2 regions of the Kitasatospora sp. NPDC048662 genome follow, and region 1 is predicted to be linked to the other one. Evidence: riboswitches for the same ligand, from Rfam matches in the RefSeq annotation. Region 1 holds a riboswitch; the other holds the start of a gene.
The links. Region 1 has a riboswitch for cyclic di-AMP ahead of ACZ6R9_RS18460 (transglycosylase family protein). Riboswitches for the same ligand answer to the same signal wherever they lie in the genome.
Positions count from the first base shown of each region.

Region 1 (7,376 bases):
ATCGGCAAGGACACGGCCGAAGCCTTCGCGCCCCACATCGCCACCGTGCACGGCACGAAGGTCGCCGTCCTGGCAGCGAGCCAGGTCGACGAACTCACCAACCAGAAGTGGCGGGCCGGCGAGCACAAACCCGGCATCGCCTCCGCGTTCGACGAGAAATCCCTGCTGCGCGCCGTCACCGAGGCCAAGGCGCAGGCTCCCGTGGTGCTGGTGTACCTGCACTGGGGCGAGGAAGGCGTGGCCTGCCCGACCGCCGCACAGAGCGCCCTCGCCAAGAAGCTCGCCGCCGTCGGCGCCACCGCCGTGGTCGGCACACACGCCCACACCATGCTCGGCGCGGGCATGCTCGGAAACACCTATGTGGCGTACGGCTTCGGCAACTTCCTCTGGTACGGCACCTCGAACTACACCGCCTCCGACGAGACCGGCGTCACGACGCTCACCATCAGCACCGACGGACGGGTCACCGGCGAAACGTTCACCCCCGCCCACATCGACGGGCGGGGCGTGCCCGTTCCGCAGACCGGCGGCGCGGCGAAGGCCGCCCAGCAACGCCGCGACGGCCTGCGCGGCTGCACCGGACTGGCCGCCGTCCCGAAGTGACGGCGGCCGGGCCGGGCGGCCGTCAGCCCAGGTTCAGCACCTGGCCCGGGTGGATCAGGTCCGGGTTCTCGCCCACCACCTGCTGGTTGCTCTGGTAGAGACCGGTCCAGCCGCCGTTCAGCTCGTGGGTGCGGGCGATCTTCGCCAGCGTGTCACCCGGGCCGACGGTGTACGGCTGCGGGGACGGGGTCGTGGCGGACGGGGTTTCGGTGGACGGGGGTACGGGCGCGTTGCCGGGGGCGGAGGTGCTCGGGGACGGCGGGGTGGTGGGCTGATCCGGGGTGGACGGTGTGGGCTGCTGGTTGCCGCCGTTGCCCTTGCCGTCCTGGCCCTGGCCCTGGTTGGTGCCGTTGCCGGTCTCGGCGCTGTTGCCGTTCTGGTCGCCGGTGGGCGTGGTGGGGTTCGTGCTCGGAGTGGTGCTCGGGTTGGTGCTCGGGTCGGTCGAAGGGGCCGGGGCAGTCGGAGCGGTCGGAGCAGCCGGGACGGTCCGGCCGTCCGGGGTGGCGGTCGGAGCCGGTGTGGCCGCAGGCGGCTGGGGGCGCGTCAGCTGGATGTAGCGCTCGTACAGGCTCTGGTGGCTGGTCCAGAACCAGCCGCCGTTCTTCTCGTACCAGTACACGTGGTACACCGGGTCGTAGCCGGGCAGGCCGGAGAACACCGGAGTGGCGTTCCGCGGCGCGACGGTGCCGTCCGAGGCGGTGTTGACGGCCGCGATGCCGCGGGCGCCGCGCAGCGAACCCGCCTCGTCCGCCGAGTCGTTGTCGTCCACCACACCGGGGGCGCTGACCGTGCGCAGGCCCGCCGAGTCCGCGCAGGAGGCCCAGGGCTGCGGGCCTTCGGTGGCCAGGATGCGTTCGGCGACCGCGATCTGCTGGCTGCGGGTGGCCCCGCTGGGCAGCTCGGCGTACTGGGTGCCGCCGTAGTCGAGCCAGCGCTGGGCGGTGATCTGGAGGCCGCCGTACACGCCGTTGCCCGGGTCGGAACTCCAGTTGCCGCCGCTCTCGCAGTCGGCGACCCGGTCCCAGACCGTGCTCGGTGCGGCCTGCGCACTTGTCACGGCGAGCAGCGGCAGCGCGAGGCCGACGCCGGCTACGCCGGCTGCGGCGATCGCCCGCTCGGCTGCCTTCTCCGCCTGGCTCTGCCGACGATGGCGCCCGGAACCCGTGAAGAGCATGCCCGATCCTCTCCGCACGCCTGCGAGGTGAGCTGTCGGGTTCGGACCGGGAGGAAGGCCCGGCCGCCGCGTACCGGTCGGAGCCGGTGCGGGCGGCTTCACCCCTAGCCGTGGGGGACGGCGACGTACCTGGTTCCCCCGTCCCTGTCCAAGGGTTGTGGTGGTCGACCCGGCAACGCGGCGGACAGGGTTCGGCGTTGCCGCGCGTGGGGCCCGGCGGTGCGGGCCGGATCGAGCCTAATCACTCGAACGGAGTAATCACAAGCTCATCGCGCCTATGTCACGGCCGAGTTGCGTCAGCCCGGTGGTCGGGCAGCCGGGCAGCCGGGCAGCCGGGCGGGCGGTCGGTCGGGCGATGGGGTGGTCGGTCGGTCGGGCGATGGGGTGATCGGGTGGTCGGCTGCGAAAGTCTGGCCGATCGGTGGGATTGGGGGAGCGGGTGGAGGGGAAGGCGGACAGCCCCGCTTGGGCGGTTGGGTGTCGAGGGTTCCTCAAGTGGCTTGAAAAGCAAGGCAGTTGAGCGAAATCTGCGCATTGGGGGCGTTGTGGATAAATCGCGCGACAGCCACTTCGGCGGCTTCCTACCATCGCGGTGATCGCTGTTCCCCGACCCGCTGTGGAGGTGCCCATGGCTGTGCTGATTCCTGAAGTGCTCCGGGTGGAGCGTCAGTTCGCCCGTCTGTTCGTCGGTCAGTCGTTGTCCGTCCTGGGCGACAGGGTGTCGTTCGTGGCGCTGCCGTTCGCCGTGCTGTCGATCGGCGGGTCGGCCGCCGATGTCGGCCTGGTGGCTGCGGCCGGCCTGCTGCCGATGCTGGTGTTCGTGCTGGTCGGCGGCGTGTGGGCGGACCGGATGCCAAGACAGCGGATCATGCTGGCCTCCGATCTGGTGCGGTGCGCGGTCCAGGCGGCCGTCGCGGTGCTGCTGCTCACCGGGACGGCCCGGGTCGGGGTGCTGGCGCTGCTGATGGTGGTGTTCGGGGTGGCGGACGCATTCTTCCTGCCCGCCTCCACGGGGCTGATCCCGCTGCTGGTGTCCGGTGAACGGCTTGGCGAGGCCAATGCCTTGCGCGGGCTCGTCCACTCCGTGGGGTTGGTGATCGGGCCGGTGCTGGCCGGCGCGTTGGTCGCCGTCGCCGGGCCTGGCGGTGCCCTGCTGATGGACGCCGTGAGCTTCGCGGCCAGCGCCGCCGTGCTGGCGAGACTCGGCGCAGTGGGCGGGCAAGCCGTCGCGGAGCGCGCCGAGCGGCTCGGATTCCTGGCCGAACTCCGGGTCGGCTGGCGGCAGGTGTGCGAACGGACCTGGGTGTGGTCGGGCATGCTCGCGATTGCGATCTACCACGTGGTGGTGCTGCCCTCCGTGTTCGTGCTCGGCCCGGTCCTGGCGGATCACGAGTGGGGCGGGGCCGGCGCCTGGGCCGTGGTGGTCACCGCCTTCGGCCTCGGCTCGATCGTTGGTGACGTCTGCGCCTACCGCCTGAAACCGGCCCGACCAATGGCGGTGGCGGCCGTCGCGATGGCGGTTGCCTCCTGCCAGGCGCTGATCATCGGATCCGGCGCTCCGGTCGCGGTGATCGCCCTGCTGGAGGCCTGTACGGGAGTCGGCGTCTCGCTGTTCTTCGTGCTGTGGGAGACCTCACTCCAGGTGCACATACCCGAGCAGGTGCTGTCCCGGGTCAGCTCCTACGACCACCTGATCGCAGTGGCGCTGATGCCGCTCGGCCTGGTGCTCGCAGGACCGCTCTCGGACGGGATCGGCGTGCACCGGACGCTGTTCGGCATGACCGCACTCGCAGTGCCTGCCGCCCTTGTTCTCCTTGCTCTGCCGGCCGTCCGGAAGCTGCCTGCGCGACCACCGGTCGATGCACTATCCGCTAATCCATGAAAGATTGGAATAGGCTTGGGATGGTACGCCTCGCCCGGTCAACGCCCGCGGAGCATCGCACCACGCACCACCACGTCCCACGCACCACGACGTCCCACGCACCACCCGGGAGCCATCCATGTCCGTCGAGGCCCAGCGCCCACTGCCACCCCCGGCAGCCGCGCCGACCGCCGCTGCGCGCACCACCCCGCCCGGCGGGCCCGGTGGCCGGCCGATCCGGCTCGGGCTGCGCGCCAACCTCGCGCAGTTCGGCCTGCTGGTGGCGGTCAACGCCCTGGTCGGCGGCATGCTCGGTCAGGAGCGGACGGTCCTGCCGCTGCTTGCCGACAAGGTCTTCCACCTGTCCGCCTACACAGGTGCGCTGACGTACATCCTGGCGTTCGGCGCGACCAAGGCGATCACCAACTTCTTCGCCGGCACCCTCTCCGACCGGTACGGGCGCAGGCCGGTGCTGATCGCGGGCTGGCTGGTGGCCCTGCCGATACCGGCGATGCTGGCCTGGGGCCCGACCTGGGGCTGGATCGTCGCGGCGAACGTGCTGCTGGGCGTCAACCAGGGCCTCACCTGGTCCACCACCGTGATCATGAAGATCGATCTGGTCGGCCCGGCCCGGCGCGGCCTTGCGATGGGCCTGAACGAAGCGGCGGGCTACCTCGCGGTGGCCGTCACCGCGACCGCCACCGGCGCCATCGCCGCCCACTGGGGCCTGCGCCCGCAGCCGTTCCTGCTCGGCGCGGCCTACGTCGCGCTCGGCCTCGGCCTGACGGTCGCCGCCGTCCGGGAAACGCGCGAGCACGCCCGGGCGGAGGCCGCCGCCCACCGGGCCACGGCAGACGCGTCATTGGAGGGAGTGGCCGTCGGCGCCGCGTCGGAGGGCGTGGTCGTCACCGCCACGTCGGAGGGCGCGGCTACCGGTACCGCGTCGGAGGGAGTGGCCGTCGGCGCCGCCTCGGAGGGCGCGGCCACCGTCCGTGCGAATGCCGGGGGCGAGGGCGACGGCCAGGCGGGGCTCAGCACTGCCCGAATAGCCCGCACCACCAGTCTCGGCGACCGGGCGCTGTCCAGTGCGAGCTGGGCCGGCATGGTCAACAACCTCAACGACGCTCTCGCCTGGGGCATCTTCCCGTTGCTGTACGCCGCGCACGGGCTGGAGATCGGTCGGATCGGCATCCTCGCCGCGCTCTACCCGGCGGTCTGGGGCGCGGGGCAGATGCTCACCGGCTGGTGGTCCGACCGGATCGGTCGCAAGCACCTGATCACGGCGGGCATGCTGCTGCAGGCCGTCGCCCTCGGCCTGGTCGCGGTCGGGACGACCTTCCCGGTGTGGGCCGCCGCCCAGGCCCTGCTGGGTGCGGGCACCGCCTTGGTCTACCCGACCCTGCTGGCCGTCATCGGTGACGTCGCCCACCCCGCCTGGCGGGCGCGTGCCGTCGGCGTCTACCGGCTGTGGCGTGACGGAGGCTTCGCGGTCGGAGCGCTGGTGGCGGGCATCCTCGCCGACGCGTACGGCGTGACCACCGCGATCTGGGCGGTTGCCGCGCTGACCGCAGCGGCCGGTGTCACCGTGGCGGTGCGGATGTACGAGACCCACCCGCGCCGCTGACCAGCCGCCAGCGGCGGGTGTTGCCGCCGGTGGCGAGGGGCAGCGGCCTCGGGGTCGCCCTCGGGGTCAGACCCCGGGGTCGGGCTCAGGGGAACTCGGCACGCAGGGCGGCGAGTTCGGGCGTCCGGGCGCCGTGGGCGCGGAGGTGCTCGTCCAGGGTGCCGTGGTGGGAGCGGAGGGAGAGTATGGCGCGTCGCAGGTGGACGGCCGCGACCGGGCGGGTGGCGTGGCCGGGGACGTCGGGGTCGGGGTCGGTGAGTCCCAGCGCCGTGTTGGAGTGCAGGAAGTCGGCGAGGATCTCCGGTTCCCCGGCGCCCAGCAGCGACTGCACCAGCGCGACCACCACTCCGGTACGGTCCTTGCCGGACGCGCAGTGCACCAGGACGGCCCGGCGCTCGGCGGCCAGCAAGGTCCGGACTGCCGCGACGGCTGGGCGCCCGGCGAGTTCGGCCATCAACGGGTACAACTCGGCCTGCTCGTCCGGCCAGTGCTGCTCGGCGAAGACCGGGACGTGCAGGTATCGGATGCCGCTGTCGCCGAGCGCGTCCGGACGGGCGGTGACCTCCGGCGTGCTGCGCAGGTCGAGGACGGTGCGCACACCGAGGCCAAGCAGCGTCCGGGTACCCTCGGGCGTCAAGCGGTCCAGCGCACCGGAGCGGTACAGCACCCCACGGGGCAGCGCCCCGATCCCGCCAGCGTCCCGGAAGTTGCGCACCCCGGGAACGGCGGATACGTCCACTTCCGGTGCTGTCGGTTCGTCCGCGATCATGGCGGCCATCCTAGGCGGCACTGGCGTACGGTCTGCTGCGGGGATCGGGGGTTCGGGTGGGGCCGACGGTCAGGACCACCGCGGTGTGCTCGCGGATGGTTTGGTCGTCTACCTCGACCGCCGCCCGGGTCGATTCGGTGCCGGTGGCGGGTTTCAGCGGACCGCGACCACAGGAAGCTTTGCGGTGCTGCCGCCCAGGCCGGGTGGTCCACCACATTGCCGTGCTCGTGAGCGCCGCCGTCCAGGTGGGCCACCTGGACGGCCGTCAGGCCGTGCCGTTTCGCTCCAAGTAGTCGGTCATAGCGGCGCGGGTACTGCGCAGCGCCACCGCAAGGTGCAGCCGGCCATTCTCCGGGTCGAGACGGGCGAGGTGGCGGAGGTCCATGGCCTCGCTCGGCAGGTCGAGTCCGTAGGAGGCCGTCGCCTGGTCCAACGGCAGCCCGGCGCCCCTGCGGGCCCACCGGTCGCCGACCGGCGGCCCGCCGTCGGTGACCAAGTGCGCCACCCACCGACCCGTCAGGGCCAGGGCGGCCAGCAGGGCAAGGCCGATCGTCCATCGCACTGCTGGCCCCCTGCGGTGCACACGCGCGGTGCGCGGGACGTCAGCAGAATCGCCCGCGTCACCGTTGGCCTTGACGGGCAGGGGACTTGGCCAAGAAGCCCGCGAGCCCGGGCCGCGGCAGGAGATGGCAGCAGAGAAGGCAGCAGGCCCGGGCGGGGAGCGTCCGAAGGGGGCGCAGGGGGAGGTGGTCAGGAGAGGGTGACGCCGGGGTAGAGAGGGTGTCCGGCCAGCAGGTCGGCGGCGCGCTTGGCGACCGCGTCGCGGACGGCGGGGTCGAGGACGTACTGGGCCTTGGAGGAGCCGGCGGCGGAGGTCGCGGACAGGACGGTGTGGATCAGGTCCGCCACCTCGTCCAGCTCCGCGGTGCCGAGGCCGCGGGTGGTGAGGGCGGGGGTGCCGAGCCGGATGCCGGAGGTGTACCAGGCGCCGTTCGGGTCCTGAGGGACGGAGTTGCGGTTGGTGACGATGCCCGAGTCCAGCAGCGCCGCCTCGGCCTGGCGGCCGGTCAGACCGTAGGAGGAGACGTCCGCCAGCACCAGGTGGTTGTCGGTGCCGCCGGTCACCAGTCGGGCACCGCGCTTCAGCAGGCCCTCGGCCAGTGCGTTCGCGTTGTCCACCACCTGCCGGGCGTACACCTGGAACTCGGGACGCCGGGCCTCCGCGAACGCCACGGCCTTCGCGGCCATCACGTGCGACAGCGGGCCGCCGAGCACCAACGGGCAGCCCCGGTCGACGTGCTCGGCCAGCTCGGAGGTGCACAGCACCATGCCACCGCGCGGGCCG
Region 1 is NZ_JBVJHA010000006.1:69,978-77,353, reverse strand. Features, by position in the region: gene ACZ6R9_RS18465 (CapA family protein) at 1-603, shown strand, start outside; gene ACZ6R9_RS18460 (transglycosylase family protein) at 626-1,777, opposite strand; cyclic di-AMP (ydaO/yuaA leader) riboswitch at 1,781-1,950, opposite strand; gene ACZ6R9_RS18455 (MFS transporter) at 2,406-3,659, shown strand; gene ACZ6R9_RS18450 (MFS transporter) at 3,778-5,262, shown strand; gene ACZ6R9_RS18445 (tyrosine-protein phosphatase) at 5,348-6,031, opposite strand; gene ACZ6R9_RS18440 (hypothetical protein) at 6,297-6,593, opposite strand; gene ACZ6R9_RS18435 (glycine hydroxymethyltransferase) at 6,782-7,376, opposite strand, start outside.

Region 2 (7,376 bases), on a different contig from region 1:
GCTGGACTGGGCGGCCGAGGAGGGTTTGGAGGCGGTACCCGAGCCGGCGGTGCGGACCGTGCTGACCCTGCTGGAGCTGGGCGGCGCCCGCTTGCACGACGGTTTCCCGGAGCTGTCCTCGCCGGTGCTGGAGCACCTGCTGTACGAGCAACTGCACCTGTACGTCCAGCCGGACGGCGATGCCTGGGCGTACCCGGCGGCGGTGCGGCTGCTGATCGAACGCCAGCGGGCGGCGCGGCGGCTGAACGCCAAGCGGCTGGAGAAGCTGCGCGAGGAGGCCGACTGGCAGGGCCAGGTGCTGGTGGACTCGCTGCTGCGCCGCTCCGACCTGCTGACCTGGCCGCGCCTGTACACGCTGCTGCTGCGCGCGGACGGCGTGCCGGTGCACGACCTCGACCAGGTGCGGGGCTGGCTGGAGGAGTTCCGGGCGCTGGACGTCGAGGAGCGGTTCGCCGCCTACGAGCGGGTGCCCGGGGTGGATCCGGACGGCGGCTGGGGGCCGGAGCGGGCGCTGCTGGTCGGGGTGTCCACGGACGGGGCGCGCCGGCTGCTGGAGCACGGCCTGATGCGGCGCAGCTACCGCAACCTGGCCGAGCTGAACGCCCGGGGCCTGCCGATGCCGGACGAACTCGCGGGGGCGTTCGAGGAGTTCGAGGAGGCAGTGGCGCAGGCCGCGATCGACCTGTGCGGCGAGTGGACGGTGCCGGGGCTGGCCCGGCTGCTGCTGGAGGAGTTCCCGGAGCTGGCCCCCGAGGTGTACTGAGGGTTCGCGGCCCGCCGGGTCCACCGCTCGGAGGACCCGGGGATCGCCCTGACGGGCCATCAGTCCTGGCCGTCCGGACGATCCGCGGGGCGGGCCGCCGGGCCAGGGTGGAGCCATGGACATCGTGACTCCCGCCGCCACCGCCGCGGCCGGTCCGCGCCCCTCGCTGCGCCGGGCCGCCGCCCATGCCGCCGCGCTCTGGTCTGCCGTCTTCGCCCTGGTGCACCTGTACTGGCTGCTGGGCGGCCGGGCCGGCCTGCCCGACGGCCTCTCGGTGCTGGACAACACGCCGCTGCTGGTGATCGACATCCTCGCGATACCGCTGTGCGCGGTGGCGGCGGCGCTGGCCCTGGCGCTGGTGCGGCCGTGGGGCGGGCGGCTGCCGGCCCGCCGGCTGCTGTGGGCGGCCCGGGGCACGGCGGTGCTGCTGATCGTGCACGCCGCACCGTCCGTACCGGACTGGCTGGCGCTGGCGGCGGGTCACCGCTCGGTGGCGGAGCTGGACGCGATGGCCCGCTTCGCGACGGTGCTGTACGAGCCGTTCTTCCTGGCCGGTGGGGTGCTGTTCGGCTGCGCGGTGTTCGGCCGCCGGATCCTCGAAGGAGGCGGCGGCCGTCGGTGAGCGCGGACCGGCCCTACGGCTGCAGGCCGCGCTGCTGGAGCCAGGGCAGCGGGTCGACCGGGGCGCCGCCACCGGGGCGGACCTCCAGGTGCAGGTGCGGGCCGGTGACGTTGCCGGTGGCGCCGACCGCGCCGAGCACCGTGCCGGAGGTGACCGGGCCGGAGGCGGTGGCGATCCGGGAGAGGTGGCAGTACCAGAGTTCGGTGCCGTCGGGCAGGGTCTGGATGACCCGGTAGCCGTAGGGGCCGGACCAGCCCGCCGAGGTGACGGTGCCTCCGGCGACGGCGGCGACGGGAGTGCCGGTGCGGGCGGCGAAGTCCAGGCCGGTGTGCAGGTGCGCCCAGTGCGCGCCGGACTGGGCGAACTGCGCGCTCAGCTGGTAGCCGGCCACCGGCAGGGTGTGCGCGGCCTGTTCGGCCTCGGCCTGCTGGGCGGCGCGCTTGGCCTCGGCCTCCTGCGCGGCGGCCAGCCGGGCGGATTCGTCGGCGGCGGTGCGCTGGCCGTCGGCCTGCTGCTGGATGCGGGCGGCGAGAGCGAGCCCGGGGTCGCCGGCGAGCAGCCCGTCGGAGGCTTCGTCGGCGGCGGTGACGGGCACCGGGGCGGCGGCCTGCGCGGGGGTGGCGGCGAGTGCGGTGGCGCCGAGCGCGGCGGTCATCGCGGTGACGCCCAGCAGGGGCGCGCCGGTGCGGGACTGCCGGGGCAGCCGGTGCCGGGCGGCTTCCGGCTCGACCGGGTGGTCGAGCAGCTGGGTGCCGGTGCTCTCGCTGTAGGTCGACGCCACGGGGGCGTGCTCCTTCCTTCCCTGCCGCCGACCGGGTTAGCTGACGGGTTCGGAGGTGGAAGGTCTCCTACGGTCGGGCCCAGGGCCGTCCCGATTCACCCCGGTGGAACGTGGTTCCCCGGCTCCTGGGACGCCCCGAGGGGTGTGCCCAAGTGGATTAGGCGTGGCGCACGGTGCCGCATGGTTACGGCGTTGCCGACCGCGCTGCGTTATCAAACGTTAATCCTATGGACCCCATGATTCCAAGCCGCTACCACGAGACGGCGAAGATTTCCTGACGCCCTATGGGTGATTTATGACGGTTCACCAGGGCCAAGCTGACGGATTGTGACCGAGTGGTTGAGTATCCGTACTCACGCCGCGCTCCCGGGCCGACGCGACCCTGGTGCCATGACCGCAACCGTGCCGCACCGGACCACCGCCGCCTACTTCGCCCAGGCCGCCCTCTCCTTCGGGCTGGCCACCGCCGCACTCGCTCTCGGGATCGCCTACCTGCCGGTGAGCGCCTGGATGCGCGCCTTCCTCGCCGTCGGGCTGCTGTACGAGATCACCTCCGCGTTCACGCTGGCCAAGGTGATCCGGGACCGCCAGGAGGAGGGCGCGATCACCAGCCGGGTGGACAAGGCCCGGCTGGACAAGCTGCTCGCCGAGCACGACCCGTTCAAGGTGGAGGGCATCTGACCGGTTCGGCCGCCCGGCCTTGACGGCTAAGGCTATTAGCCTTAGCTTTGTGGCTATCGGCAGTCGGCCGGGCCTCCAGCGCCCGGCGCGCCGCAACGCCCGCCCAGGAGGCCCGCGATGAACAGCACCCTCGGCACCACCCGGTACCTCGACGTCCCCGGCGGCCGGATCGCCTACGACGACACCCCCGGCACCGGCGTCCCGGTCGTCCTGCTGCCCGGCATGCTCGAAAAGCGCACCACCTACCGGCACCTCGCGCCGCTGCTGACCGCCGCCGGGCACCGGGTGATCACCATGGACCTGCGCGGCCTCGGCGAGTCCTCCACCGGCTTCACCGACTACTCCCCCGCCGCGATCGCCGACGACCTGGTCGCCCTGCTCGACCACCTCGACCTGCGCGGCGCCGTCCTGGCCGGCAGTTCCTACACCGGCGCCACCGTGGTCCGGGCGGCCGCGCTCGCCCCCGGGCGGACCGCCGGGGTGGTGCTGATCGACGCCTTCATCGAGAACCTCCCGCTGAACGCCTTCCAGAAGGCCCTGTTCGGCCTGGCCACCCCGCTGATCACCGCGTTCCCCGGCCTGTGGAGCCCGCTGCAGAAGTTCTACTACCCGACCGCGCGGCCCGCCGACTTCGACGCCTACCGGGCCGGCCTGGCCGAGATGCTGCGCCAGCCCGCCCGCAAGGCCGCGCTGCGCGGCTACCTGAAGGGCGACTCCGCGCCGGTCGGCTGGTGCGAGGCCGTCGACGTCCCCGCGCTGGTGCTGATGGGCAGCAAGGACCCCGACTTCCCGAACCCCGAACTGATCGCCGACCGGCAGACCGCCGCGCTGCGCGGCCGTAAGGTGATGATCCAGAACGGCGGTCACTACCCGATGGCGGGCTACCCCCAGGCGGTCGCCGACGCCCTGCTCCCCTTCCTGAACGAGGTCGCCCGCTGATGGCCCGCGCCGGACTCTCCACCACCGCGGTGGTGGACCACGCCCTCGACCTGATCGACGCCCGGGGCGCCGAGGCGCTCACCCTGGCCGCCGTCGCCGCCAGCGCCAAGGTCGCCACCCCCTCGCTGTACAAGCACGTCCCCGGAGGCCTGGCCGAGCTGCGCCGCCTGGTCGCCGTCCGCATCCTCGACGACCTGACCGACCACCTGGCCGCCGCCGTCCTCGGCCACTCCCGCGACGAGGCGGTCGCCGCCCTGCTCGCCGCGTACGCCGGGTTCGCCACCCGCTTCCCCCGGCGCTACGCCGCGCTGCCGCAGGCGCCCGTGGCCGACCCGGAGCTCATGGCGGCCGGCGAGCGGCTGGTGAACGTGCTGTTCGCCGTCCTGCGCGGGTACGGCCTGGAGGGGTCCGAGGCGGTGCACGCCGCACGCACCCTGCGCGCCGTGGCCCACGGGTACGCCTCGTTGACCACGGCGGGGGCGTTCCAGCTCGCCGAGGGGCCGGACGTGACGCTGGAACGGCTGACCGGCGTGCTGATCGACGGCCTCGGCAACTGGCCCGGCGGAAGCGGCGCGTGACCTGACGGGGGCCTGACGCGTTCTACCCGGTATGAAGAAGCGCAGCCTGCTCGCCTTTGCCTCGCTCGCCGTCGGCGTGGTCGCCTCGCTCACCGCGCCCAGCGCGCACGCCGGATCCGAGCACGCGGGTGGCAGCACCCCGCACACCGACACCCTCTCCGCCCCGGACCGGCCGCTCGCCGAGGAGGTCCAGGAGGACGGCTCGCCGGCCTGACGGCACCTCCCACCTGCGCGAACGCCCCCGCACGCGCCTCTCCGCACTGTTTCGCAACCGGTTCTCCACGGATCCGACACCAACGGTGCGTAACGCTGTGCTTCGGTCGGGAAGTCATACCGCGTGAAGACCTTCCACGGGTGACCGCCAAGCACGGAGGACAGCGCAATGCCGCAGGCGACTCAGCACATCGAGCCCGGCACGGGGCTGATCCCCGCCCCGCGCACCAGCCCCGACGGCGCGGCGGCCGACGCCCGGCCCGGCGCACCGCAGCCGGAGCGCCGGCGGGCGGCGTTCGCGCGCGGCTTCGCGGTGGTCCGGTCGATACGCTCGCTGCGGCCGGTGGCGGCGAAGGAGCCGCAGCCGTACGGCGAGGTCGACGGCCAGTGACGCCGGCCCGCCAAATGTGACGGAGCGTGAATTCCGGCCGGGCGGACGGGCGTTGCCACCGATCCATCGACCCGCCGCCCGGCGGACCCCCGGCCCTGCCGGTTCTGTCCGATATTGACGCGCTCTGAACAGCAATGCTTCGATCAGTTCATACGCCAGTAGGAAGTCAGCCCTAGAATTCGGCGCGTGACGACCACTCAATGGTGCTTGGCAGCAGCCGCATTGCTCGCTCTTCTCGCTCTCGCGGCCTCCGCCCGGTCCCGCGCCGTCACCCGAACCCTGCGCGGCCGGCTGGCCGCCACCGAGGACGAACTCGCCGCCACCCGCGACCGGCTGGCCGCCGAACTGGCCGACCGTCAGGCGGGTGCCGAGACGGCGCTGCGCGAGCAGGAGATGAACGCGGCCACCCGCCGCGCCTTCCTCAGCGTGGCCCGCCGCATCCTGGTGATGGCACACGACCAGCAGGCCGGCCTGGACGAGATGGAGCGCACCCACGACGACCCGGTGCTGCTCGAAGGCCTGCTGCGCGCCGACCACGCGGCCGCCCAACAGGCCCGGCTCGCCCAGACCCTGGCGGTGCTGTGCGGCTCCCGCGCGGGCCGGCACTGGCCGGAGCCGGTCTCGCTGGAGGACGTGGTGCGCGGCGCCCAGTCGCGCATCCTGCCGTTCCAGCGGGTGGTCGTGCACAGCCGGGTGGACACCGCCGTGCTCGGCGCCGCCGCGGAGGCGCTGATCCACGCGGTGGCCGAACTGCTGGACAACGCGACCCGCTACTCGCCGCCCAGCTCCCAGGTCTACGTCACGCTGATGCCGGTCCACAACGGCGCGGTGATCGAGATCGACGACTGCGGCGTCGGCATGACCGAGGTGACGGTCGCCAAGGCGGGCGCGGCCCTGTCCGGCGGCGGCTCGCTGGAGGTGTCCCGGATCGGCGAGGTCCCGCAGCTGGGCCTGGCCGCGGTCGGCCGGCTCGCCGAGCAGTACGGCTTCCGGGTCACCATCAACTCCGCGCCCTCGCCGTACGGCGGTGTGCGGGTGGTGGTGCTGCTGCCGTCCGCGCTGCTCACCGATCCGCTGTCGGTGCCCGCGGCGAGCAGCGTCCCGCGCACCGAGCCGGTGGCGGCCGCGCCGCCCACCCGCCGCCCGGCCGTCGCCGCGGACGCCGACCGGCCGGCCGTTCCCACGCAGGGCGGCACCCTGCCCCGGCGGGTCAACCGCCGTGGCAGCGCCCCGCAGCAGACCGGGTCCCGGGCCGAGGAGCAGCCCGCGCCGCCGCCGCGCTGTGCGCGCGAGGCGCAGACGTTCATGTCGCTGTTCCAGGCCGGGACCGCCAGCGGCCGTTCGGCCGCGCAGCAGGACCGGCGGCCCGAGCAGGGCCGTCACGACGCATTCTCCGCTTCCCCCCAACTTCCCCAGCGCTCGGGAGACTCCCATGACCACAACCCCTGATCTCGGCTGGCTGCTGACCGACATCGTCGCCGTCCCAGAGGTCCAGCACGCCGTCGTGGTGTCCAACGACGGCCTGGAGATGGGCCGCAGCCCGAAGATCGGCCGGGACGACGCCGAGCGGCTGGCCGCCGCCTGCTCCGGGCTGCAGTCGCTGTCCCGTGGCGTGGCGCAGGGCTTCGGCGACGGGCCGACCCGGCAGATCATCATCGAGTTCGGCGGCGGGTACCTGTTCGTGGTCGCCGCCGGCGCCGGGACCCACCTGGCGGTGCTGGCCTCCGAGGCGGTGGACGCCGGCCTGGTGGCCTACCAGATGCAGACGCTGGTCGAGCGGATCGGCAGCCACCTGACCGCCGCACCGCGGCAGGCGCACGCCGGCGCCGGGGACGTGCGGTGAGGCGGGGGCCGGTCCGGCCTTACGTGATCACCGGGGGCCGCAGCCGGGCCAGTCGCAATGTGCTGGAGTTCGAGAGCCTGGTGCGGACCGTACCGGGGGCCGCGGTCGACCGTTCGGCCATGAACCGCGAACAGCAGGCGATCCTCGGGCTCTGCCGGGAACTGCTGTCGATAGCCGAGGTGGCCGCCCACCTGGGCCTGCCGATCAGCGTGCTGAAGGTGCTGCTCGGCGATCTCTTGGACCTCGGGGCCGTGCAGGTCCTGCCGCCGGTGCGGCAGGCCGAGCAGGTCCCGCTTTCACTGCTCGAGGAGGTGCTGGTTGGCCTCCGTCAGCTCCGTTGAGCCGACCTATCTGCCGTCCACCGTCCAGGGGGCGGTCAAGATCCTGGTCACCGGCCCGTTCGGGGTCGGCAAGACCACTCTGGTCGGTGCGCTGAGCGAGATCGCTCCGCTGCGCACCGAGGAGACCATGACCGCGGCCGGCGCCGGGGTGGACGACCTGACCGGCCGTCCGCAGAAGACCACCACCACGGTGGCGCTGGACTTCGGCCGGATCACCCTGAACA
Region 2 is NZ_JBVJHA010000001.1:1,202,520-1,209,895, reverse strand. Features, by position in the region: gene ACZ6R9_RS05870 (hypothetical protein) at 1-763, shown strand, start outside; gene ACZ6R9_RS05865 (DUF3995 domain-containing protein) at 879-1,385, shown strand; gene ACZ6R9_RS05860 (M23 family metallopeptidase) at 1,399-2,166, opposite strand; cyclic di-AMP (ydaO/yuaA leader) riboswitch at 2,177-2,340, opposite strand; gene ACZ6R9_RS05855 (YiaA/YiaB family inner membrane protein) at 2,557-2,847, shown strand; gene ACZ6R9_RS05850 (alpha/beta fold hydrolase) at 2,965-3,786, shown strand; gene ACZ6R9_RS05845 (TetR-like C-terminal domain-containing protein) at 3,786-4,364, shown strand; gene ACZ6R9_RS05840 (hypothetical protein) at 4,396-4,578, shown strand; gene ACZ6R9_RS05835 (hypothetical protein) at 4,747-4,968, shown strand; gene ACZ6R9_RS05830 (sensor histidine kinase) at 5,155-6,417, shown strand; gene ACZ6R9_RS05825 (roadblock/LC7 domain-containing protein) at 6,401-6,811, shown strand; gene ACZ6R9_RS05820 (DUF742 domain-containing protein) at 6,871-7,152, shown strand; gene ACZ6R9_RS05815 (GTP-binding protein) at 7,130-7,376, shown strand, end outside.
Region 2: linked by a shared signal. The riboswitch ahead of ACZ6R9_RS05860 (M23 family metallopeptidase) and the one ahead of ACZ6R9_RS18460 (transglycosylase family protein) in region 1 are both predicted to bind cyclic di-AMP.